Regions from separate parts of the Virgibacillus salidurans genome, predicted to be linked through region 1. Evidence: riboswitches for the same ligand, from Rfam matches in the RefSeq annotation. Region 1 holds a riboswitch; the other holds the start of a gene.
The links. A riboswitch is a leader RNA that binds a small molecule or an ion and turns the genes downstream of it on or off. The one in region 1 is predicted to bind S-adenosylmethionine.
Positions count from the first base shown of each region.

Region 2: linked by a shared signal. The riboswitch ahead of ssuE (NADPH-dependent FMN reductase) and the one ahead of KFZ58_RS13600 (CaiB/BaiF CoA transferase family protein) in region 1 are both predicted to bind S-adenosylmethionine.

Region 1 is NZ_CP074373.1:2,642,825-2,655,750, reverse strand. It holds partial or broken gene ilvB (biosynthetic-type acetolactate synthase large subunit) at 1-1,489, shown strand, start outside; gene ilvN (acetolactate synthase small subunit) at 1,486-2,007, shown strand; gene ilvC (ketol-acid reductoisomerase) at 2,039-3,073, shown strand; gene KFZ58_RS13625 (2-isopropylmalate synthase) at 3,060-4,604, shown strand; gene leuB (3-isopropylmalate dehydrogenase) at 4,849-5,955, shown strand; gene leuC (3-isopropylmalate dehydratase large subunit) at 6,045-7,451, shown strand; gene leuD (3-isopropylmalate dehydratase small subunit) at 7,464-8,051, shown strand; gene ilvA (threonine ammonia-lyase) at 8,107-9,054, shown strand; SAM riboswitch class I at 9,210-9,329, shown strand; SAM riboswitch class I at 9,472-9,586, shown strand; gene KFZ58_RS13600 (CaiB/BaiF CoA transferase family protein) at 9,775-10,980, shown strand; gene KFZ58_RS13595 (enoyl-CoA hydratase/isomerase family protein) at 11,109-11,858, shown strand; gene KFZ58_RS13590 (sodium:solute symporter family transporter) at 12,323-12,926, shown strand, end outside.
Region 2 is NZ_CP074373.1:1,421,004-1,433,929, reverse strand. It holds gene KFZ58_RS07480 (DUF2332 domain-containing protein) at 1-790, opposite strand, end outside; gene KFZ58_RS07475 (helix-turn-helix domain-containing protein) at 1,067-1,648, opposite strand; gene KFZ58_RS07470 (hydroxymethylglutaryl-CoA lyase) at 1,740-2,645, opposite strand; gene KFZ58_RS07465 (LLM class flavin-dependent oxidoreductase) at 2,882-4,258, opposite strand; gene ssuE (NADPH-dependent FMN reductase) at 4,288-4,836, opposite strand; SAM riboswitch class I at 4,966-5,073, opposite strand; gene KFZ58_RS07455 (UPF0182 family membrane protein) at 5,200-7,938, opposite strand; gene KFZ58_RS07450 (proline dehydrogenase family protein) at 8,137-9,135, opposite strand; gene pruA (L-glutamate gamma-semialdehyde dehydrogenase) at 9,227-10,774, opposite strand; gene KFZ58_RS07440 (sigma-54 interaction domain-containing protein) at 11,044-12,420, shown strand; gene KFZ58_RS07435 (GNAT family N-acetyltransferase) at 12,513-12,926, shown strand, end outside.

The sequences.
Region 1 (12,926 bases):
TTACTGGAAGGCCTGGAGTTGTATTGGCAACTTCCGGACCTGGTGCGACAAATCTCATCACCGGGATTACGGATGCAATGATGGACTCCTTGCCATTGGTTATTTTTACCGGTCAAGTAGCAAAAGGGGTAATTGGTACTGATGCATTCCAGGAATCGGATGTGATGGGGATTACAACCCCGATTACGAAGTACAATTACCAGGTTAATGAGCTTTCAGAGCTGCCAAGAATCGTAAAAGAAGCTTTTCATATTGCTTCAACAGGCCGTCCGGGTCCGGTTGTTGTTGATGTTCCGAAAAATATATCACAAGAACTTACCGCACCTAACTTCAACAATGATTTTTATTTGCCGGGCTACCAGCCGACAGAACGGCCCAATCCATTGCAAATCAGGAAACTGGCAGATGCCCTGAGTCGTTCCAAAAAGCCGATATTGTTGACAGGCGCAGGTATCGTATTTGCAAAAGCTTCCGAAGAATTAAAAGAGTTTGCGGAAAAATTTCAGCTTCCGGTAGCCAATACATTACTCGGACTAGGCGGTTTTCCGGGATCCAATGATCTGTCACTAGGGATGGCAGGTATGCACGGGACATACGCGGCAAATATGGGAATGTATGAAGCTGACTTATTAATCAATATCGGCGCCAGGTTTGATGACCGTCTAACCGGAAATTTGGAGCATTTCGCACCACATGCCAAGGTTGCCCATATCGATATTGACCCGGCAGAAATAGGAAAAAATGTTCCGACAGATATTCCGGTAGTTGGGGACGCGAAAGAAGCATTAAAGTCATTATTAAATAGCACCATTGATCAGCCGGATCATCAAGCCTGGAAGGAAACGTTAGAAAACAACAGGTCAGATTACCCATTGTGGTATGAACGATCCAATGACGTCATTTCCCCGCAATGGCTGACAGAGCAAGTGTACCGCACGTCGAAGGGAGAAGCGATTGTCACAACAGACGTAGGGCAGCATCAAATGTGGGCAGCGCAATATTACGCTTTTGATAAACCGAATCGATGGGTTACTTCAGGGGACTTGGAACAATGGGGTTTGGCTTTCCAGCGGCAATTGGAGCTCAACTTGGAGCCCCGGATGATTTGGTTGTTTCCCTGGTTGGTGATGGCGGATTTCAAATGACATTACAGGAGCTTTCCGTTCTGAAAGAAAAGAACCTTCCTGTCAAAGTTATTATCGTCAACAACGAAGCATTAGGAATGGTTAGACAGTGGCAGGAAAGTTTTTACGGGGAACGCTATTCGGAATCAATCATAGCGAACCCGGATTTTGTAAAACTTGCCGAGAGCTACGGTATTCGTGGTATGAAAGTAGACAAAGAGGATGATGTCGAAAGTTTGCTTGAAGATATATTTGCCTATGATGGACCCGTTGTTGTCGATGCCAGAGTTGAACCAAAAGAATGTGTTTATCCGATGATTGCCCCAGGAAAAGGGATCCACGAAATGATAGGGGTGACGAAATGAAACGTATTATCATAGCAACCGTTCAAAACCAAAGTGGTGTTCTCAACCGGGTTACAGGGATGATGAATAAACGGCAATTCAATATCGACAGCATATCTGTTGGAAGTTCAGAAACAGAAGGCATAGCCAAAATGACATTCGTCGTTGAAGTTAGCGATCCACAGAAGCTGGAACAATTGACAAAGCAATTAAATAAACAAATCGATGTCATAAAAGTATCGGATATTACCGATAAAGCAATGGTTGCAAGGGAGCTCGCACTTATAAAAGTTGGTGGAAATGGCCCATTGCGAGCGGAAATTCAAGGCATCATCACACCGTTTCGCGCATCCGTCATCGATGTGAGTAAGGATAGCTTAACCATACAGGTTACAGGAAAACCGGATAAAGTTGAAGCGTTAATTACATTGCTCAGACCTTATGGAATTAAAGAATTGACAAAAACTGGTGTCACCGCATTCTTAAGGGGTCAGCAGCCAGCAAAACAAGTAACCGAGATTAACTCATTTTCAATATAAAAACGTTTAAAAATAGAAAGGGAGATTACTAATGTCAAAAGTACTTTATGAAAAAGATGTTCAAAAAGAGGTATTGCAAGGAAAGAAAATCGCAGTAGTAGGTTATGGATCACAGGGGCATGCACACGCACTGAATCTCCGTGAGAGCGGCTATGACGTTGTTGTAGGACTCAGACCTGGTAAGTCTCAAGAAAAAGCGGAAGAAGATGGCTTTTCTGTTCTTTCCGTAGCTGAAGCAACAAAAACTGCAGATGTTGTTATGATTCTTTTGCCGGATGAACTGCAGCCATATGTTTATCAGGAAAGCATTAAGCCAAATCTGGAGTCCGGTAATGCCATTGCATTCGCCCATGGGTTTAACATCCATTTCAGTCAAATTGTACCACCGAGTGATGTTGATGTATTTCTCGTTGCACCAAAAGGACCTGGACATTTAGTACGCAGAACATATGAAGACGGTGCAGGCGTTCCATCTTTATATGGTGTGTACCAAGATGTTACTGGAAATGCAACCGAACTTGCACTTGCCTATTCACAAGGAATCGGTTCAGCCAGAGCGGGCGTTCTTGCAACATCCTTCCAAGAAGAAACGGAAACAGATCTGTTCGGTGAGCAAGCAGTACTATGCGGCGGTGTAACTAACTTGATCAAAGCAGGCTTTGAAACATTAACAGACGCAGGATATCAGCCGGAAGTAGCTTACTTTGAATGTATGCATGAAATGAAACTAATTGTTGACTTGCTGTATGAAGGCGGACTGGAAAACATGCGTTATTCCATTTCAGACACAGCTCAATGGGGAGACTTTGTATCCGGACCACGTGTCATCAATGATGAAACGAAAGATCGGATGAAAGAAATCCTTGCAGATGTACAGTCAGGTAAATTTGCCCAAGGATGGGTCCTTGAAAATCAAGCAAATCGTCCACAATTTAATGCAATTAATGCCAAGGAAAATCAGTTACCAATTGAACAAGTAGGAAGGGAGTTACGAGAGTTAATGCCTTTTGTGAAACAGCCATTGCAAAAAAAACAAAAGGATGTGAAACAGCATGTCACAAATTAAAATTTTCGATACAACGTTGAGGGATGGCGAGCAGTCACCGGGTGTTAATCTGAACAAATTAGAAAAACTGGAAATCGCCAAACAGCTGGAGCGGTATGGTGTTGATCGGATAGAGGCGGGGTTTCCCGCCACTTCCGATGGTGACTTCAACGCTGTGAAAATGATTGCGGAAACGCTAAAAGACACATCAGTTACCGGGCTTGCACGTGCAGTGAAATCAGATATTGATGCCTGCTGGGAGGCGCTGAAGAATACGAAAGAACCTTGCGTGCATATTGTGATAGCAACATCGCCGATTCACATGGAATATAAATTAAAACAATCACCGGAAGAAGTATTGAACACGGCGGTTGAGATGGTGTCTTACGCCAGTCAAAAGTTTCCACAAATTGAGTGGTCGGCAGAAGATGCATCGCGTTCCGATTTAGATTTTCTTGCCAGTATTATTGAAAAAGTTATCGATGCCGGGGCAACTGTTATTAACCTGCCAGATACTGTAGGTTACGCAACACCAAAAGAGTATGGAGACATGTTTCGCTATATGAAAGAAAATGTACCAAATATCGATCGTGTAGATCTATCCTGTCATTGTCATAATGATTTGGGTATGGCCGTTGCAAATTCGATTGCCGCAGTAGAAAATGGCGCAACGCAAATAGAAGGTGCTATTAATGGCATCGGCGAACGGGCCGGGAATGTATCAATAGAAGAGGTTGCAGTTGCCCTGAAGGTACGTGCTGATGCTTACAAGCACACGACAGGCATCCAATTAAATGAAACAAAACGTACGAGTGATTTAGTTGCTAAGTTGACGGGGATGTATGTGCAGGCGAACAAAGCGGTTGTTGGACGTAATGCTTTCTCCCATGAATCTGGTATTCATCAAGATGGTGTACTGAAAAATCCATCTACGTATGAAATCATCACACCAGAAATGGTAGGTGTCCATTCCAATACGCTTTTCCTTGGAAAACATTCGGGTCGTCATGCGTTCCAGGATAACGTAAAGAAGTTGGGTTATGATTTATCAGAAGAAAAACTCAAAGAAGCGTTTAACGAATTTAAACTACTGACAGATCATAAAAAGGAAGTAACCGATGATGATTTGTTTACCATCTTAATGGAAGTGCAAACGGATATGGATAAAGTAGACAAATACGAATTGGAAATGTTCCAGGTGCAATACGGAACAGCGAATATCCCAACAGCTACTGTACGTTTGAAAACGCCAGAAGGAAATGCGGTTGAAACAGCTTGTACAGGTAAGGGCAGTGTAGAGGCATTGTATAAAACACTTGATTCCTTAATTGAAGAGGATTTGAAATTGGTAGATTACCAGCTTAACTCTGTTGGCGGTGGAAAAGATGCACTTGCCGAATCACATGTACAGCTTGAGATCAATGGCGAAAAAGTGAATGGCAGAGGAGCTGCCCAAGACGTGATAGAAGCATCTGCAACTGCATTTTTAAATGGTGTGAACCGTTATATTGTGCAGCAGAATCAGGCGGTGAAGAAGGAAGTAGTGAAATAGAGGTCAGCGGTTAGAAGTCAGATTTTGGAAAATGGTGGAAAAATTGTTTTCCAAATTCAATATATCGCATTAGATATTTTGGCAGATAAGAAAGTTTTATACTTTCTTATCTGCATAATTGGAACGAAGCTTTGCTTTAAGAGCTTGCACTCCAAAGTATAAGGGTTTTTAATAAAGCAAAGAACGCTTTCTAAGAATTCCTTTAACAAAGCCAAGTTTTCGAAAATATAGGGGAGGGTTTATGATGAATAAAAACATTATTCTGCTTCCGGGCGATGGTGTTGGAGGAGAAATTATGGAAGCTGCTGAAGTCGTATTAAACACAATTGCCAGTGAATTTGACCATACCTTTACATTTGACCAGCATAAGATTGGCGGAGACGCGATTGATCATCATGGGGTTCCATTGCCGGAGAATACGATCAAAGCGTGTCAAGAAGCGGATGCGATTTTACTGGGTGCTGTTGGGGGAGAAAAATGGGACTCTTTTCCCGCGCATCTGAGACCTGAAAAAGGATTGTTGGGGATCCGAAAGACATTGGGGTTATTTGCTAATCTTCGCCCGGTAAAAGGTTTTACCCCTTTACTTCATGCCTCCCCATTAAAAGAAGATGTGATTAATGGCAGTGATATTTTAATCATTCGGGAGCTGACAGGCGGGCTTTATTTCGGCAAGCCAAGTGAAAGACGGGAAGATGGAAACGCCGTTGTTGATACCCTTTATTACCAGCGGAGCGAAATGGAACGGATTATTGATAAAGCTTTTCAAAGCGCGCGTCTTAGAAATAACCATTTAACATCTGTTGATAAAGCGAATGTCCTGGAATCCAGCCGCATGTGGCGCGAAATTGTTGAGGAGAAGAGAAAGGATTACCCGGATGTTACGGTAGAGCATCTGCTTGTTGATGCTGCGGCAATGAAGCTGATCACACAGCCGGATCGTTTTGACACCATCGTTACGGAAAATTTATTTGGCGATATTTTAAGTGATGAGGCATCAGTCTTAACTGGATCCCTTGGGATGTTGCCGTCTGCTAGTATACGTTCCGATGGTGTCGGACTATATGAGCCTGTTCATGGTTCAGCACCTGACATTGCCGGAAAAGGAGTTGCGAACCCACTAGGAATGATCCTCTCAAGCGCACTTATGCTAAGGCACTCATTCGGGCTGGAACAGGAAGCTGCTGAGATTGAAGAAGCTGTCAATGAATGTCTGGAGCAAGGGTACCATACCCCTGATTTGCAGATGAAGGATGGCAAGCAGGTAGGGACACAAAAAATGACGGAAATGGTTCTTGAAAACCTAACGACGAAAAGTGTTTGCAATAGTATTGGTAATATGTATGCTTGATGATTCGATCCATTGGATATCAACCGGAAGAGAAAGAATCAACCCAAGCATGAAAAGTATCAACCCAATAAGGCAGAGGAGGTTTTAAAATGGCGAAACCGGAAACAATCATTTCTAAAATTTGGAATAAACATGTCGTGCATGAAGAGGTAGGAAAACCGGATTTAATGTATATTGATCTGCATTTAGTTCATGAGGTAACCTCTCCTCAAGCTTTTGAAGGGCTGCGTTTAAACAATAGAAAAGTGCGCCGACCGGATTTAACCTATGCTACCATGGATCACAATGTTCCAACAAAAAATAGGGACGTGATTAAAGACCAAATTTCCAAAAAGCAAATGGAAACATTAAGGCAAAATTGCAGGGATCACGATATCCCATTAGCAGACATGGCGCATCCGGACCAAGGTATTGTTCACGTGATCGGTCCGCAGCTTGGATTAACCCAACCTGGAAAAACAATTGTCTGCGGTGATAGTCATACATCCACACATGGTGCGTTTGGCGCCCTCGCTTTTGGGATCGGCACAAGCGAAGTTGAGCATGTGTTGGCAACACAGACGTTGCAGCAGGAACAGCCAAAATCATTGAATGTTCATGTAGAAGGCGATTTGGGGCCAGGGGTGACGGCTAAAGATTTAATTCTGGCAATCATTGCGAAATTTGGAGTGCGATTCGGCACAGGCTATGTCATGGAATATACAGGTGATGCGATTCGGAATTTATCCATGGAAGGTCGCATGACGGTATGCAATATGTCCATTGAAGCTGGTGCAAGGGCAGGGTTAATCAGCCCTGATCAGAAAACAATTGATTATTTAGAAGGAAAAGAATATGTGCCTGAGGGTGAAGCTTTTACCCAGTTAGCTGATCAGTGGTTAAGCCTTGCTACAGACGAAGGTGCTGTCTATGATAAGACCGTAACGATTAATGCAGCAGAGATTGAACCACAGGTCTCATGGGGAACGAACCCGGGTATGTGTGTACCTGTTAGTGGAGCAACGCCAAGCTTAAGCGATGTTGATCATAGGGAAGATGTCGAGCGAGCCTTAGAATATATGGGATTGGAAGAAAATCAGCCGATGACATCCATTGCAATTGATCATGTGTTTATCGGTTCATGTACGAATTCACGTATAGGCGATTTGAAAAAAGCAGCTGCCATTGTTGAAGGAAAACAAGTACATCCGGGTGTGAGAGGCATCGTTGTACCAGGTTCATTCGGTGTCAAACTGGAAGCGGAAAAAGAAGGACTGGACACGATTTTTAAACAGGCGGGCTTTGAATGGCGCCAGTCCGGCTGCAGTATGTGCTTAGGGATGAATGATGATATCGTCCCACCGGAGGGAAGATGCGCATCGACATCCAACCGAAATTTTGAAGGAAGACAGGGGAATGGGGCCCGTACCCATTTGGTAAGTCCTGAAATGGCGGCTGCAGCTGCGATAGAAGGTCATTTTGTGGATGTCCGCAAATTTGCAGGCGTACCTAACTAGGAGGTGTATGTTATGGAAGCAATTCGGGAACACAAGGGATTAGTTTACCCTTTAAACCGAACAAATGTTGATACGGATCAGATTATACCGAAACAATTTTTAAAACGTATTGAACGAACCGGATTTGGTCAATTTCTCTTTTATAATTGGCGATTTGATGATAACGGGAATGAGCGGGATGATTTTGAATTAAACAACCCCACGTACCAAGGTGCATCGATTTTGTTAGCCGGGGAGAACTTCGGCTGCGGTTCTTCTAGAGAGCATGCACCCTGGGCATTGTTAGATTACGGTTTTCGTGTTATTATAGCTCCGAGCTTTGCTGATATTTTTTACAACAATGCCTTAAAAAATGGAATTATTCCAATTCAACTGGACGAATCCATGTTAAATCAATGGATGCGCCAGGCTGAAGAATCTACATTGGTATTAGATGTAGATCTAGAAGGGCAGCGGATCGTTGATGGGAACCAACATGAGGTGAATTTTGATATCCCGGCATTTCATAAGGAAAAATTATTAAATGGATTGGATGAAATAGCCTTAACCTTAAAGCTCGAGGATGAAATTGAGGCATATGAAAAAGCTTTAGGAAAATAATGAGGAGAGTGAAACCATTGGGGATTGCTTAACAGGTGAAAAGGTTCGTGCGGCGATGGAAAGCTTAACACCCATTGTCCATCGCACACCTTTACTAACATCAAAGACGACCAACAAATTACTCGAAAAAAATATCTATTTTAAAATGGAGAATCAACAAAAAACGGGCGCATTTAAGTTCAGAGGTGCCAGTTTTAAGTTAATGCAGTTAACGGATGCAGAATTAAAAAATGGCGTTATAACTGCTTCAGCTGGAAATCACGCACAAGGTGTTGCCCATGCTGCGGCGAAATTAGACGCGCGTGCAACGATATTCATGCCTGAGAAAACGCCACTAGCAAAAGTACATGCAACAAGAAACTATGGCGCTGATGTTGTGCTTACTGGAGAGTCGTTTCAGGAAGCCTATGAAGCCTCCATGAAAAGACAGATGCAAACGGGAGCTGTTTACATTCATCCGTTTGACGATTATGATGTCATGGCAGGCCAGGGCACGATTGCCATGGAGATGCTGCATCAGGAGCCGCTTCTGGATACGATTATTGTCCCCATTGGCGGCGGAGGACTTATAAGTGGTATAGCAGTTGCTGCCAAGCATATAAACCCAGCTATAAAAATTATTGGTGTTCAAGCAAATGGCGCATCTGCCATGCATGATAGCTTTCATAGTCAAAGTGCGCGGAATTTGAAGTCTGTTTCTACTATTGCTGAAGGCATCGCTGTAAAACAGCCTGGCAAAAATACATTGCCGCTAATTCGTAAGTACGTTGATGATATTATAACCGTTTCAGATGAAGAGATCGCTTCTGCTATCGTTTATATGCTCGAGCGGAACAAGACATTGATGGAAGGTGCAGGCGCCGCGTCTCTAGGCGCACTATTTGCACATCATAAGGATATTGCGTCACGTCATTGTGGTGTTATTGTCAGCGGCGGAAATATGGATATTGGAAATTTACCAAAAATCCAGCATCTTGCTGAGAAATTGCATCATTCAGCGTGAAAAAAGGGATCATTCTGAAGGATTGTAGAATGAAGGCAGAAACAGTCAATCGATTTCAGCCTTCATTCTTCTTAAAGTAGTAAATTTCCTTCTTGACATTTTTTTCTGAATAAGGTAATATACGTATCAATAACCATAAAAAACTATATAAATATTCCTTATAACGAGTCAGGGGAGGAAACTGGTCTTATGATCCTGCGGCAACCGTTACAAATTATGCTTTTTTGTAAGATGGTGCTACTTCCAGCAAGCATTAAAGGCTTGAAAGATGAGGAAGAGTGCGTGAAATTAAAACCTCTTCCAAGTTGGTAGAGGTTTTCTAAATTTTAGGTATGCGTATGAAACGTATATCTTTAAACTAAGTAATCCTATTAGAAAACTAATGAATGAATCGATGAAAAAATTAAATAGTATTATTTCTTATCCAGAGTGGTGGAGGGACTGGCCCGACGATACCCGGCAACCATTAAGTTGGCTTATCAGCTTAACAAGGTGCTAAATCCTGCAGGAGCGTAATCCTGAAAGATAAGAAGAGAAATATATGAAGCTCTCTTCTTAGGAAGGGAGTTTTTTAATATAAAAATAGAACAGTAAAAAGAAGGTAAGTACATTTGATTACGAATAAATAGGCATATTCTATGTTTGACTTATTATTTATTTTAATATGCCTTAATTAGTAGAAATGAAAAAATAAAAATATTACATAAAGGAGTGCTAATTATGGGTGCAATTGATGGTATTAAAGTAATTGAAATTGGAACTGCCATTAACGGACCGTACTGCGGACAAATTTTGGCAGATCATGGCGCAGAAGTTATAAAGATTGAGGCAAAAGATGATATAGGGCACAAACGAACACCTATTTATAAGGGGTTAAGTCTTCATTATACTTCAGTTAACAGGAATAAGAAAAGTATTGCATTGGATTTAAAATCTGAAGAGGGAAGGGATGTCCTGTATCGGCTTATTGAAGAATCCGATGTTCTACTAACGAATTATGCTGCCGGAGTACCTGAACGTCTTGGATTCGGGTATGATAAGGTGTCTCAAATAAATCCACAGATTGTAATGACCCATATAACCGGGTTTGGACTGACGGGTTCATTTCGTAACAAAAAGGCCTTTGATCCCATCATACAAGGAATGAGTGGAATCCTTCATTTAACAGGAGAACCTGATGGGTCACCATCAACGATTGGAGTATATTTGGCAGATCACTTTACACCTTTACAGGCCGCATTGGGAACATTAATGGCCTTGTATTCTAGAACTATAACTGGCAAAGGACAACTTATTGATGTTTCCATGTTAGATTCTATGGTTTCTACACATGCATTTAATTTCTCAGACACTACTTTAAATAAAGTAAGTCACAAGCGGACGGGCTCAAGAATCTCTTACACATTTTCTGGTATATTCCCTACGAAAGATGGATATGTTGTTATTGCTCCGCTCTCCGATGAAATGTGGGATGGATTTTGTGAAGCCATCGACCGTTATGACTGGAAAACAGAGCATTCGAAATATTGGGATATGAATAAGCGCTTGGATGATTTCGACATACTGGAAGAAGGATTTGTGAAGTGGTCCATTCAATACTCTACTGAGGAAGTGATTCGTATTCTTGATGGTGTAGGTGTACCATGTGGTCCGGTCAGTACGATAGAGGAAGTAATTGATAGTCCGATTACAAAAGAAAGAGATATGATTTTGCCGCTTAAAATTCCCGGGTACGAAGAAATAATGGTACCTGGTGTTCCAATAAAATTTAATGAAACACCACATAGGGCTGTTTCTCCCCCACCGTTTTTAAGTCAAAATGCTAATGAGATATTGAGTAGTCTCGGGTATTCAGAAGAGGATATTTCAAGGATGATTGATGAGGGAGCGGTTGTTCGGTATGAAGATAAAGAAGTTGGAAAATAAAGTTCAAACGAAAAATTCTAAGATATTATGAATGTATTAATTATCCTTTAAAAATTAGTAGCTTCATTTGAATTTGATGAGTATTGTAAAAAGGAAAATTAACATTTGCTTGAAAAGAGGTTATTAAAATGGAATTTGTAAAATTTGAGTTAGAGGGTTCTATTGGTATTGTCACGATAGACCGTCCTCCTGTAAATTCTTTAAATTTACAAGCGTATGATGAAATTAAGAAGACTTTTGAAATGATTAACAGTGACCGTACTGTTCGAGTAGTTATATTAAGAGCAGAAGGAAAAGTATTTATAGCAGGCAATGATGTAAACGATATTTCTTCTATAACCAGTGATAATTATTTAGAATACAAGCAACACGTACTAGATTGTATTCAAGCTGTCTATAACTGCCGTGTCCCTGTGATTGTAGCATTGTCCGGGGCATCCGTGGGTGCTGGGTTGGCTTTAGTATCTAGCTGTGATCTTATTATTGCATCAGACAGAGCAAAAGTTGGAGTTCCGGAAATCAATATTGGTCTCGTAGGAGCCGGAGATGGACCATCAAGACTTGTACCGCATAAAGTTGTCCGCTATCTTGGATTAACCGGTGAATACATTTCTGCCTCTGAGCTAAGACATTACGGCGGAGTTCTTGATGTAGTACCAGATGAAAATTTAATGGATCGTGTACTTGAAGTAGCAAGAAAAATTGAAAAGAAAAGTCCGATGGCAGTTGAACATTGGAAGCAATACTTAAATAAAATAGAGGTTTACAATAAAGTTGAAGATGACGGTGATCTTAGAACCCTTGCTATTATTGATAAGGAAGATACAAAGGAAGCAGTGAATGCATTTCTTGAAAAAAGGGAGCCTAAATTCAAATAGTAAATTTAGAAAAACCAATCTTATTTAAATGAAGCGTGATAACTTTGCGCTTACTACTTAAATCAATTCCAACAAAGGAGAAAATGTGCACTTCTCCTCCATGACTCTAGTAGTGTAGCTCCTACAGTGCTGCAAGCTCTTGAATATATCGGAGGTTTATGATCCACACATGATCCACTCTATATTGAGAGAGGATAAACAGCTAGGAAACAGTCAATGTGTAATGTCTATGTGTTATAAGGCCACGAAGATACCTTAAATTTGGAACCCCTCTTGGTTTAGGGTAATAGGGGGGATGCAAATTTAGAACGCTAGCAAGTTCGCGTTAAGCTTGCGTTCACAAGCACGGCCTCATTTATAAAGATACTGCCTATGTCAGTTATTTAATCAATATTTAAAAATTAAATGTTTGTTTCTAAGTTATCTTAAAATTAGGCTCAAACATCATATACGTGGAGGAATTTATGGAACTTAAAACTCTAGTTTGGATAGGATTTATTTTGTTTATGGCTGTGATGTTTGGAATAGGTTATATTGCCTCTAAGAAAACGAAAACTATGTCTGATTTTGCAATTGCTTCATCAGGTTTAGGGCCGGTGGTGCTCGGTCTTTCTTTCTCAGCTACCGCTTTAAGTGCTGCAACGTTCATGGGATATCCAGCATATTCGTACACTTGGGGGTTCAGTAATTTATGGATTATGTTAGCGATAATAATAGGTGCGTCTTCTGGTGTTTTAATCGTTGCAAAACGAGCAAAAAAGATCAATACAAAACAAAAATCATTATCCTTGTCAGACTGGCTTGGTGATTTTTATAATAGCGACATCATTCGTGTGGGAACAGCTATTATAATGTTATTTAACATCTTCTATATAGCCAGCCAATTTGCTGCAGGAGCTCGCGTTGTCCAATACTTTCTTGATTTACCATATGTTACGGGATTAATTATAATTGCTGTTGTTGTTATGGCGTATGTATTCTTTGGAGGTACTATAGCTGATATTTATACTGATGCTGTACAAGCAGTCTTGATGTGTATTGCTGGTGTAGTTGTGTTTATATCAGGGA
Region 2 (12,926 bases), 1.2 Mb from region 1:
CTTTAGGAATTTCCTTAATGATCTCAGGCAATAACGCGACCCCGTCTCCCTCGATTAAATTCAAATGGTTCCTTGTGGCATAATTTGCCGCGCGTTCAAATAATTCCCGTCTGTCATTGTGCTCCGGCCAAATTAACGCTTTTAACCACAAGAAATCATCAGGATCATTTAGATCACTTACATGTAAATCAATCCCTGTTCTGGATGCAACCGGCGGACTATTCTTACGTAAAAGCGGGAAACCTCTCCCCTCCACCTCCCCATTAATTTGAACAATAGAATCATTATTTCCATATACATCATCTGTTTTATAGGTGTAGCTGTATTTATCCCACAACAGTTGCAAGCCAGCACTCGTTCCTATTTCTATCAACGCCAAGGGCTTCTGCACTTTCTCATATGCAAAACAAAAACTGGGATAAAGGTAACTACAACGCCTAACCTCATTAGTTTGGACTAATTTACGTTGCATTACTGTAATTATTTCATCACTGTATTTCTTACAAAAATCCTTGAGATAGGGAAAACATTGATTTGGATTCTCGGGGGTATCTGTGATGCTTCCATAAAAATTCTTCAAATGATGTGATGTACCTTTTAGTAAAAGAAAATGCACAGCACCAAAAAATAAATTCGGAATTGGTTGCCCTCCCTGGGAATTGGTGCACAATTCTAATAACCCTTCATCTTCAGCTGTTCTTTCAGACAAAATTTCATATAAATTGCTTGATCCTCTGCACTCATTAACAGCAAAACTCTTAAAACGGTGGAAAATTACTGATTTATCCATGGAGACTCCTCCGTCACTTTTTGAATTAAATACTCCAAATCTTGACACCTATATTATCATAAAATTCACACCATTTTAATGGCGAAAACTAATTTTTTTATACACTAATACCCCCAAATCAAATTTCATTTCGATTATTGCTATAGAAACAGCTAGGGTGTTTCACTACTATAATCGGCGAAATTAAGAATTTAGGGGTAGAAAAGCGTGAATTTATTTTAAAGGACCTCTAGAAATAAAAGAACCCTTCTATTCGGGTCCCTCAGAGTAATCCTCTTAAATCGTACTATCAATAAATAATGTCAATACTTTAGCACCCTCATTGTCCACAGGGATAAATAAATGGGATTTTGATCCTTGAAAATAGGCACTGTCACCTTTTTCCATGTAATGCTCTTCTCCATCATAATACAAGTAAATTGCACCTTCGAGAATAAATATAAATTCATCCTGGGAATGGGTATAGGTCTCTTGCCGATGGTTCGTATGTTTAGGTGTCACGTGAACAATGGTTGGTTCTACACCATTATATTGGGATCTGTTCGCGAGCAACTCATAGGAGTAGCCCATATTCTCGTCTCCAATTTTAGACTGTCTGTTTGCTTTTGAAAGTAGTACCAGTTCTTGTTCTGATTTGTCATCCAGCACCCATGAGAGAGGAACCTCTAGAGCATCACTGATTTTGGATAATGTAGCGATTGCAGAAGCGGCTTGGCCGTTTTCGATTTTGGATAATAAGCTTTTGGAGATGCCGCATTCATCTGCAATTTGCTGTTGTGTTTTTTTGCTGCGTGCACGCATTTGTTTTATTTTTTTACCTATATTATCAAGATTTATGGTAACTCTCTCCTTTGCCATTTAAGTCGAATATATGCCTTTAATCATAGAATAGCTCGGCTTTACAGTCAAGGAGAGAATCTTTAAACCTTTAACACATGAATATGATCGATTAGGCCGTACTTACATAATGAGCAAGTGTCTTACTTGGCAATTCCTTTCCCAATTTATTCTGCATAAATAATGCTGCCTCTTGTATTTTACGTTCCTGAATCCCTGTTTTCACACCTAAACCATGCAGGAGATACAGCACATCATTTGTTGCTACATTGCCTGCTGCTCCCGGTGCATAAGGACAACCGCCCAAGCCTCCAACAGAACTATCAAATCGAGTTATGCCGTATTGCAGGGATCGCATAATATTAGCGATAGCCATTCCTCTTGTGTCATGAAAATGCATGATAATTTTCTCTTTCGGATAGCGGGATAACACCGCTTCAAGCAGCTGATCCACTTGGGAAGGAACAGCCGAACCGATTGTATCTCCAAGTGAAATATCATCTGCACCATATTCCAACAATTGATCACAAACACGGATAACTTCTTCAGGCGTTATTTTTCCTTCAAACGGACAATCAAATACGGTTGAAACATAGCCTGTTACACGTTTTCCTTCTTGTTTCGCCTCTTGGATAACGTCACGCATTACGGGAAAAGTTTCTGCTATTGTTTTATTTATATTTTTTTTATTGTGGGTTTCGCTTGCTGACATAAACACCGAAGCCCCATCAATCCCAGCTTCCAGCGCATGTTCAAGCCCCTTCCTATTTGGGACAAGCGCCGAATAGAAGACACCCGGATGTTTGATTATCCGCTTTCCAACTTCTCTGGCGTCAGAAAGATTCGGTATCCATTTCGGATGGACAAACGAGGAATACTCAATCTCCCTAACGCCTGATTCGGAAAGCATATTAATCCAAGCAACTTTATCGTCAGTTGAAATCCAGCTCTTTTCATTTTGCAAACCGTCTCGAGGTGCCACTTCTTTTATTTGAACAAAATCTGGCCAATTCTTCATGGTTTCCCCTCCTATTAATCATAGATGATGAAACATTTTCCTTCTATATAAGAATACGCTTACAAAAAATATTAGTTTGTTAGTTCAATTCTATTCAACTTTATATATTTATATTCAACTTTGTTGAATTAAGTGTATAGTCTTTAATGGTGAAATGTCAACTGTTAAAATTAAAAAAGAACCTGTGCTCACTGATTAAGTGGTAGCAGGTTCTTTTAGCTCTTTACGCGAAAAAGTTAATTCACCAACACGCCTTTGGTATTCTTCCCGGGATGATGATCCGGCAGTTGGTCTCCTTGACCGAATAAGTTATCCCTGAGTGTAGTTCCTTCATATTCTTTTTGAACCAATCCTCTATCCTGTAGAATTGGTACTACGTATTCAACGAAATCCTTAAATGTTCCTGGAGTTATCGCATAAGCAATATTAAAACCATCAACTCCAGCTTCATTCACCCATGCTTCCATCGTGTCGGCCACCTGCTCCGGTGATCCGACAGTATACGGCCCCATTCCGCCTATTCCTACAAATTCTTTAATATCTTCTGCGGTTGATGGTTTATCAGGGTCTATCTTCGTAAAGTTTTCTACTGCAGATTGGATTGCATTGCTCTCTACATAGCGTAAATTTTCGTCTGGGTCATATGCAGTTAAATCTATTCCAGTCCATCCACCGAATAAGGCGAGCGCACCTTCATGGCTAATATGATTTTTATAGTCATTAAATTTTGCCACAGCCTCTTCTTCTGTTCGACCAACTATCGGTGTAAACATTGTGAGTACTTTCACCTCTTCCGGTAATCTCCCTGCCTCTTTGATATCAGCATGTAACTTATCAACGGTGTCTTTCGTTGCAGATATCGTTGGTGCACCTATAAACACACATTCGGCATTTTCAGCTGCAAATGCGCGACCTTTCGTAGATGCTCCTGCTTGATAAATAACAGGAGTACGCTGTGGAGATGGTTCACTCAAATGCGCTCCAGGTACTTTAAAATAGTTCCCTTCATGATTAATGTCATGAACTTTGTTAGGATCGGTGTAAATGCCATTTTCTTTATCTACCTTAACAGCATCGTCCTCCCAGCTTTCTTCCCAAAGTTTGTAGGCAACGTCCAGATATTCTGCTGCTATATCGTATCGCTCGTCATGCTTAATTTGGCCTTCCAATCCCATATTGACAGAGGCACTTTTCAGATAAGAAGTAACAATATTCCATCCGATCCGCCCTTTAGTTAGATGATCTAATGTGCTGATTCTGCGTGCAAAAGTGTAAGGATGCTCATGTGTAACAGATGCTGTTACGCCAAAACCAAGATGCTTTGTAACTGCTGACATTAAAGGGACTACCAAGGAAGGGTTATTGACTGGAGCCTGTGCCCCTTGACTTACAGCTGCATCACGTGATCCCTTATACACATCATAAGTACCTAATACATCCGCAAGAAATACAGCATCAAACCGTCCCTTTTCCAACAATTTAGCAAGTTCAATCCAGTATTCGCTATCTTTATAGCGATATGACTCATCATCCGGATGGGTCCATAAACCAGGGGACTGATGCCCAGGCGTGTTCATATCAAACGCATTTAAATAAATCCTCTTTTTAGCCATATATGTTTTCCTCCTTGAAATTTCGTTATTTAAGTAAAAAACACTGCTGACGCCTGTCTGTTAACGATTTCGATAAAATATTGAAGTTGCTTTTTCGTGCGCTGTAAAATGTCCGCATCGATAATTGGATTTTCCTGCTGTTTATCTATTTGACTATCAAGCAGATAAAGTCCTTTTAAATTATGCCCCTTTAATGTGGCCAACACCGGTTTCAAAGCGTATTCGATTGCTAGCAAATGCGACGGACTCCCCCCTGTCATCAGCGGAAGTACTGGTTTGTGCTTGAGTACATCTTGCGGGAGGATATCGAGCAATGCTTTTAGAACACCTGAATATGCACCTTTATACACCGGCGATCCAACTATAATACCTTTTGCATTTTGGACTAATGCCGTAATTTCCTGAATGGCCGGACTATCAAACTTCCCTTGGAATACGTCTTCAGCTGGCACGTCTTTAACAGAAATATGAGTCACTGAAAAATACTCCTGTTGAAGTAAGGCCCCTAAGTATTTAAGTACTTGTTCCGATCGCGAAAATTCAGAAGGACTTCCCGATAGCACAACAATTTCACTCATGTGATCATCCTTTCTTATCATTTGTCTTTTTTCTAAACTTTCCTCTTTAGCTAAGAACTTCTGTATGTAACCATAAAAATAAGCCCCCTTTTCTTATATGAGAAAAGAGGGCTTTACTTTGATATTCCGCTCTTATCTCCCAAGAATTACTCCCGGTGGAATTAGCACCTTCCTGACACTAATCAGGGGTTGCTGAAGCTTCATAGGGCCACATCCCTCAGCTTCTCTTGATAAGAATATTTAGTTATAATGTATAGTGTATTTTAATTAATCCGATAAGTCAAGTGGGTTTTGAAAATTTAAATACAGTAAAATTAGAAAAGGAGCTCCAAATATTATCGGAGCCCCTTTTCCCTACTACAATCATTGTTGTTCTTCATTTAGTCTATCTTCTATCTCTGTCATAATTTCTGCAGCCTCGTTCCAATTTCCTTCAGATAGCGCATCCTGGTAGGAATTAAACAGATCTGAGAACTCTTGTAATATCTCATCTGATTCTGAAATTTGCTGTTCCTGTTCACCTGGCTCTGCTGTCTCTTCAGGTGTTTGCTCCTCATCCGGCTGACGATCCGGATCTACAAGATTTAACATTTGCTCAAGCGACTCCTCAAATGTGGCTTCCATGACGATATGATCATCGTAGGCGATGATAACTTGCTTCACTTCAGGAAGTGACGTCTCGTTGGAAGATTCAATATAAATTGGTTCCACATACATGACCGTATCTTCAATCGGAATGGCGAGCAAGTTCCCACGTATGACTTCAGATCCGCCTTGTGACCAGAGATTCAGCTCCTGAGAAATCGTACTATCCTGATTGATACGATTTTCAATTTGTTGCGGACCGTATACATTTTCCTGTCTTGGAAAACGATATACAAATTTTTCACCATAATGCTCTCCATCATTACGCACACCAATCCAGGCAATCATATTTTGTCGATTTCTTGGTGTATACGGCATCATCAAAATAAATTCTTCTTCTTCATATTCAGGTAGTTTCATTGTTACATAATAAGGCTCCATCTCAATATCTTCATTAAAGTATTTCTCTGTCGGGAACTCCCACGCATCTTCCCGGTTATAGAACATTTCAAGATCGGTCATATGATAGGTGCCGTAGATGGATGCCTGAATATTAAACAACCTTTCAGGGAAGCGGAAATGAGCCCGCACGTCCTCTGGAATTTCCTCTGTGAAGAGTTCAGGAAACATGTTTTCATATGTCTGCAGCAATGGATCTTCCGGATTTGCTATATAAAAATCCACTTCTCCAGTGTAAGCGTCCACGGTTACTTTTACCGAATTTCGAATATAATTGTTGTTTTCCTGATAGGATTCCGAGTATGGATATCTTTCAGCTGTTAGATATGCATCCATCATCCAAGCAAGACTGCCGTCATCACGAACAAAAATATACGGATCTGAATCATATTCGAAAAATGGTGCGATTCGATTAACACGGTCCATGATATTTCGGGTTTCAAGAAACTGACTCTCATCTGTTATCTGATCGGAGACAAACATCCGAAATGATCCCTCTTTTAAAGCAAATAACGCCCGATTAATCCCATCTAACGTAATACCCGAATCTTCTTCATACCGACTCGATACGTTTTCATCACCAGAAGGATAATCAAATTCATCCACTTCTGAATTAACAATTACATTCGGATAAGCCTCTTCCCCATAGTAAATTTGAGGACGTGTTATGTCCAAATCCCCTTCAGGAGGAAGATTTTGTAATATATATTCCGGCTGACCCTGCGCGGTTAATTCGTTAACATGACTCATGGTAACTCCATAACCATGTGTATATCTTAGATTCCGGTTCACCCAGGTTTGTGCTTGCTCTGGTAAATCAACTGTGCTTAATTCTCTTGCCCCAACAAAAACCTGCTCATATTCACCATCGATTTCATATCGGTCAATATCAACATCGTTAAATTGATAATAGGTCCGGAATGTCTGAAGCTGATTATATACATCAAGCAATGGTCTTGAATCATTGATCCGTACATTATTAATGGTTAATTCATTATCTTCCACCATTTCTTCATCTAACGTGCCATCACCTGGATGATCGGATACATCCATATCATTAAGATCATAAGCAGCACGTGTGAAATTAAGATTATGCTCCAGATACTCCTCTTCCTGTGAAAACTCATTCGGTGATACAAGGAACTGCTGTACACCAACAGATGCCAGTTGTCCTACAATTACCAATCCAACATATGCAACAACAGGGATTAGCATGGCTTGGATTTTCCCTTTTCGCAGTGCAATAATCACCCAAACAGTTCCAATAATTGCAACTGCGGCGAGAATATAGGCTTTTGGTATGTTGATAAGATTATCCGTATAACTCAACCCGTGCACAACACTTTGCTGAAAAAGGTTTACTTGATTTGTCAGCAATGTACCATATGGCGCTAGCAAATGATTACAAGCTAAAAGCAACCCAATAATTCCTAGAGTTACTCCCATATGCCACTGGGCTGAACGACTCATTCGGTACATGTTAAATACTGAATAAGAGCCAATCTGCACAATCAGGAAAAAGATGCTTAAACCAAGTAAAAGATAAACAATAAATTCCAGAAACGGCAGAACAAACATATAAAAAGAAATATCCATATTAAAATACGGATCCGCTTGCCCAAATGAAGCATGATTTAAAAGTTTGAGCGCAGGCTCCCAGCCGATCCCCTGTACGACCGTACTCCCAATCAGTCCTGCCAAAAGAGAAACACCAAACATAATGGCATTCATTATTTTTCGCTTCAGAATAATCGGTGGTAGCTGATGCGAATCAAAATGCTTGGTATAAGAACGGATAATCAAGAAAAAAGTGAAATATGTAACCACAAAGAACAAGATAAAGCCCGCTACACCGAGCAACACTTTACTTCCTAGGATAGTCGTAAACACTCCTCCAAAATCAAGGTTATCCATCCATATGTAATCTGTAACCCAGTGGAATGCAACCGATCCGATGATGAGAAGAAGTAGTAGTATTCCAATAACGATACCGAAACGCCTGCCGAATTTTTTCAACTGCGCTACTTGTTTGGGATTCCTATTGCTTTCATTATCCAAAAATTAACTCCCCCCTATGTTTCTTTTATTCTTTTTCCATGATAACAGATTTGTAGTATACTTTCCTTCTAAATATACGAAGAACAAAGAAGAAAGTTTCAATAAGATCTTAGAAACCTTATGAGAAAAGCCATAGCATAATCGCTATGGCTTATATATTAACTGATACGCCATTCTACTGTCTTGCTATTCTCCCATTCATCTCTTCCCTCGCCTCAACAATGCCAACACCAACGCCCCAGCCACTACCCCGGCAATAATTGGTTTTTTCTTCAACTTATTATCTTTCGTGTAAAAGGTATCCTTCAAAACCAAATTAATATTCTGTGGTCTTTCGGCCATACGGCGCATGAAATACCCAAACCACTCCGTGCCGAACGGAATATAGGTACAGAAATTATAACCCTCATCTGTGAGCCCGTGCTGCATGTCATTTCGAAAACCATATAGCATCTGGAATTCGTACGTATTTTTGTCGATATTATTTTCATGGATAAACGCTTTCAATTCATTGATGATATGATGATCATGTGTTGCGATAGAAGTAAATGTCTCTCCTAGCAGTCTTTTTCTAGCAATCATTACAAAATTACGGTCAATGTCCACTTTGTTCTGATAGGCAACTTCCTCGCTTTCTTTATAAGCCCCTTTTACCAGCCTGAGACGTACATCTTTAAGGCTATCCAAATCTACCTCGGTTCGGCATAGATAAGATTGAATAACCGTGCCTACGTTTTCATAATCTGTCCTTAAGATTTGAAGTACATCCAAGGTTTGCTGATAACGCGCATAATCTTCCATATCGATATTGACAAAAATATTATATTGAGCTGCCACTTGCAAAATTTCCTGCAAATTTTGGATGCAAAATTCCTGATCAATATCCAACCCCATTTGTGTTAACTTCACCGATATATGACAATCTATATCCTCTGCATGGATCTTTTCTAAGAGACGAATAGATTCTTCTTTCGCTTCAATGGCCTCTTCTTTTTCGGATACAAATTCTCCCAAACGGTCGAGCGTACAGCTTATTCCATGATGGTTAAGTTCCTTGACCGTTTCTGTAACGCTTTCAATTGTGGTACCCGCCACAAACTTTTCCGCACCCATACGGAAACCCCATTTTTTGGCACTCTTATTTAGTAATTTATTATTTGATAAGCCTATGAAAAAATCTCTTGTTAGATTGGACATGCTGGCGGCTCCTTTCAGGTAACTTCTTACATTAAAATTAGGAACAAGTGACAATAGGTGCACCCTATTGTCACAATTATTCTAGCCTTCTTTAGAAATGTTGCGATAATGTTTTAGCTTCCAAGAAGTGTGTGAGATAATCCGGGCCTCCTGCTTTGGAATCTGTACCGGACATTTTAAATCCGCCGAACGGTTGATAACCGACAATGGCACCGGTACATCCGCGGTTGAAATAGAGGTTACCCACTTGAAATTCATAGCGCGCACGGTTTAAATGCTCACGATTGTCTGAGATTACCGCACCAGTCAAGCCGTATTCCGTGTTGTTTGCAATCTCAAGCAATTCGTCGAAGTCTTCTGCTTTTGCAAATCCTAAAACCGGACCGAATATTTCTTCCTGCATGATACGTGCTTGTGGATCCACATCTTTAAAGATAGTCGGATGAACGAAATAACCTTTGGTATCGTCCGTTTCTCCACCAACAACAAGTTCCCCCTCTTGCTTACCAATTTCAATATAATTACTGATACTATCAAATTGTTTTTGATTAACAACAGCACCCATGTATGCATCTTCTTCACTCGTGTTGCCCACTGTTAATTCTTTTGTCAATTCGACACATCGTCCGAGCACGTCTTCATACACATCCTTATGCACGATTGCTCTTGAGCAGGCAGAACATTTCTGTCCGGAGAAACCGAATGCTGAATGCACAATGGATTGAGCTGCAAGTTCCAGATCTGCGTTATTATCAACGATGATCGTGTCTTTTCCACCCATTTCAGCAACCACTCGTTTTAGGAAGGTTTGCCCTTCTTGTACTTTTGCTGCACGTTCGATAATACGGATTCCAGTTGCACGAGAACCAGTAAAGTTAATAAAGTGCGTATTCGGATGATCCACGAGATGATCGCCAATTTCCGCAGGATCTCCTGGTACAAAATTTACCACACCTTTTGGCAGGCCTGCTTCTTCCAGTGCTTCTACTAATTTATATGCAATCACCGGTGTATTCTCAGATGGCTTCAGGAGCACAGGATTACCCGCTACAATTGGCGCAACAGTAGTACCTGCTACGATCGCAAATGCGAAGTTCCATGGCGGGATGGTAACACCTGGACCCATCGGCTGATAGAAATACGTATTTTCTTCACCCGCACGATCATTAATTTCTTTCCCTTTTTCCAGCTCAATCATATGGCGCGCATAGTACTCTATAAAATCAATACCTTCTGCTGTATCTGCATCAGCCTGCCCCCAAGGCTTACCAGCATCGTATACCAACCATGCGGAAAACTTATGCTTACGACGACGCACAATTGCAGCTGCTCTATACAGCACTTCTGCACGTTCTACCGCCGTCCATGTTCTCCATTTTTTAAAAGCACCTTCTGCTGATTCCATCGCTTGATCGACATATGCTTTTGTGGCTTTCGATACATTTCCAACGACTTGATTTTTATCGGAAGGGTTAACGGAAACCAATTTATCATCCGTATAAATTTTCTCCCCATTGATTACCAATGGATATTCCTGTCCTAACTGCTCTTTCACTTCCTTGAGTGCAGCATCAAATTCCTTTCGATTTGTTTCATCGTTAAAATCAGTAAATGGTTCATGTTTAAATGGTAAAACCAAAATAAAAACCTCCTTGATTTTTGTATCAATTTACTGAAAGCAATTACCTTAAATATTAAAAATATCTCTACAACCCTTCACCATTCTATAAGCAAAATACATGCCAACATCTATTTTTCTATGTTTCTATCGATCATTCGCCTTCAATGCACTGTTTTTATCCCTTTTATCTATTAAGGGCATTTCTAATTTACGTTTATTTTATTTACAATAGTGTAAAAATACTTTACACTTATCTTTACAATCCAAGGTTATATGGAGGGGACATGATGGCTAATGAACGTTATTACCTGGACGCTGTATTATCAACAGAAGATGATGCGATAACGATTATCAACCAACATAAAGAGGTTATTTTTTGGAATGATGCCGCCATACAAACGTATAACATTAAACGTAATGAGATTATAGACAGGCAAATAACAGATTTTTTCCATGACGATGATTTAATGGCTTTAAATGTGCTTGAGACGAAAAAACCAGTTCAAGGTACGTATCACAGGCCACGCCGGGATAAGCATGTTGTCGTTAACGCCTCCCCTATTTTCACGGATGATGGAGAATTAATTGGAGCGATATCCGCAGAACGGGATATCACGCATGTTGTAAAATTAAATGACAGTTTATTAACCACCTCTACAGCGTTAAATGAATTAAGACAAAAGGTTTATACAACGAACACAGAGGAAAACCCTTTTTCACGGCTAAAAGGAAATAGCCTCCCTCTCCAGCAAATGATTCAAATTGCAAGTAAAGCTGCCAAAACAGATGCCACAACACTCGTTCTCGGAGAAAGCGGGACTGGAAAAGAAATTTGTGCAAGGGCGATTCACGAGGCAAGCCCACGCAAAAACGGCCCATTTATTCCAGTTAACTGCGGAGCTATTCCAGAAGCATTATTTGAAAGCGAATTATTTGGCTATGAAGGGGGTGCATTTACGGGAGCCGAGAAAAAGGGAAAAACCGGCAAAATTGAGATGGCAAACGGTGGAACCTTATTTCTGGATGAAGTTGGTGAGCTCCCGCTGGATATGCAGGTAAAGCTGCTTCGTGTACTGCAGGAAAATATCATTTATAAAGTGGGCAGTTCTTCTGGAAAACCAGTGAACGTTCGCTTCATCGCAGCAACGAATCAGAATCTGGAGCAGCAAATGCAAGAAAAACAATTCCGTTCCGATTTATTTTATCGCTTAAACGTCATTCAAATCACCATGCCTCCACTAAGACAGCGAATCAATGATGTAGTCGAACTGGCAAAATTATTTCTCAAACAATTTGCCGTTCAATACGAAGTGCCACTCCCAACACTCGAACAAGATGCAGTAGAAGCCCTTTTTCAACATCACTGGCCGGGCAATGTACGCGAGTTACGAAATTTGATCGAACGTGTAATCATACTCTCGGAAAAATCCGTGATCAAAAAACAAGATATCTTGGCCTTTTTCCATAATACTTCTACTCCAAATACTGTACAGGAAATAGAAAGCAATCATTCGTTGGTTCAGGAAAAAGAAGATATCGAGAAAAAAAGGATTGAAGAAGCGCTCCAGCAAAATAATGGAAATAAAAGTGCCGCTGCTAAAATACTCGGGATTTCACGGGTGACGCTTTATAGTAAGATGAGGAAATACGGGATTAGAGATTAATTAGCGGGCATAGGACTTGAGAGTTTCATATATCTTTTAAAAAAGTTTATAATAAAAATGCTAAAATGATCCTTTCAGGGAGTGAAGAATATATGAAAACAACAATTCGACTTTTGCAAAATAACGACTATCCTCACGTTCAAGATTTGGACACTGGCATTGAAGATGATTATGTAAAAGACATATTTGATAGACTTATACAAGGGCCTAGTCGCTTATTTGGGTTATTCCAGGACGGGCAGCTTGTTAGTATAGCAGGATATACCATTTATGCAGGTAGTTATGCAATGTTAGGCAGATTAAGAAGCGACCGCAGATGGAAGGGAAACGGTTTCTCCACGTCTCTGATGACCCATGTATTGAACGCAGCATTTACCCTACATAGTATTAAGTGGGCTGGTGCCAACACGCAGGAGCATAATTTATCAGCACAACGTGTAATAGAAAAAAACGGTCTATCCAACTATATAATATTACACGGGGCTGTTACTAAAGATACCTCTGCG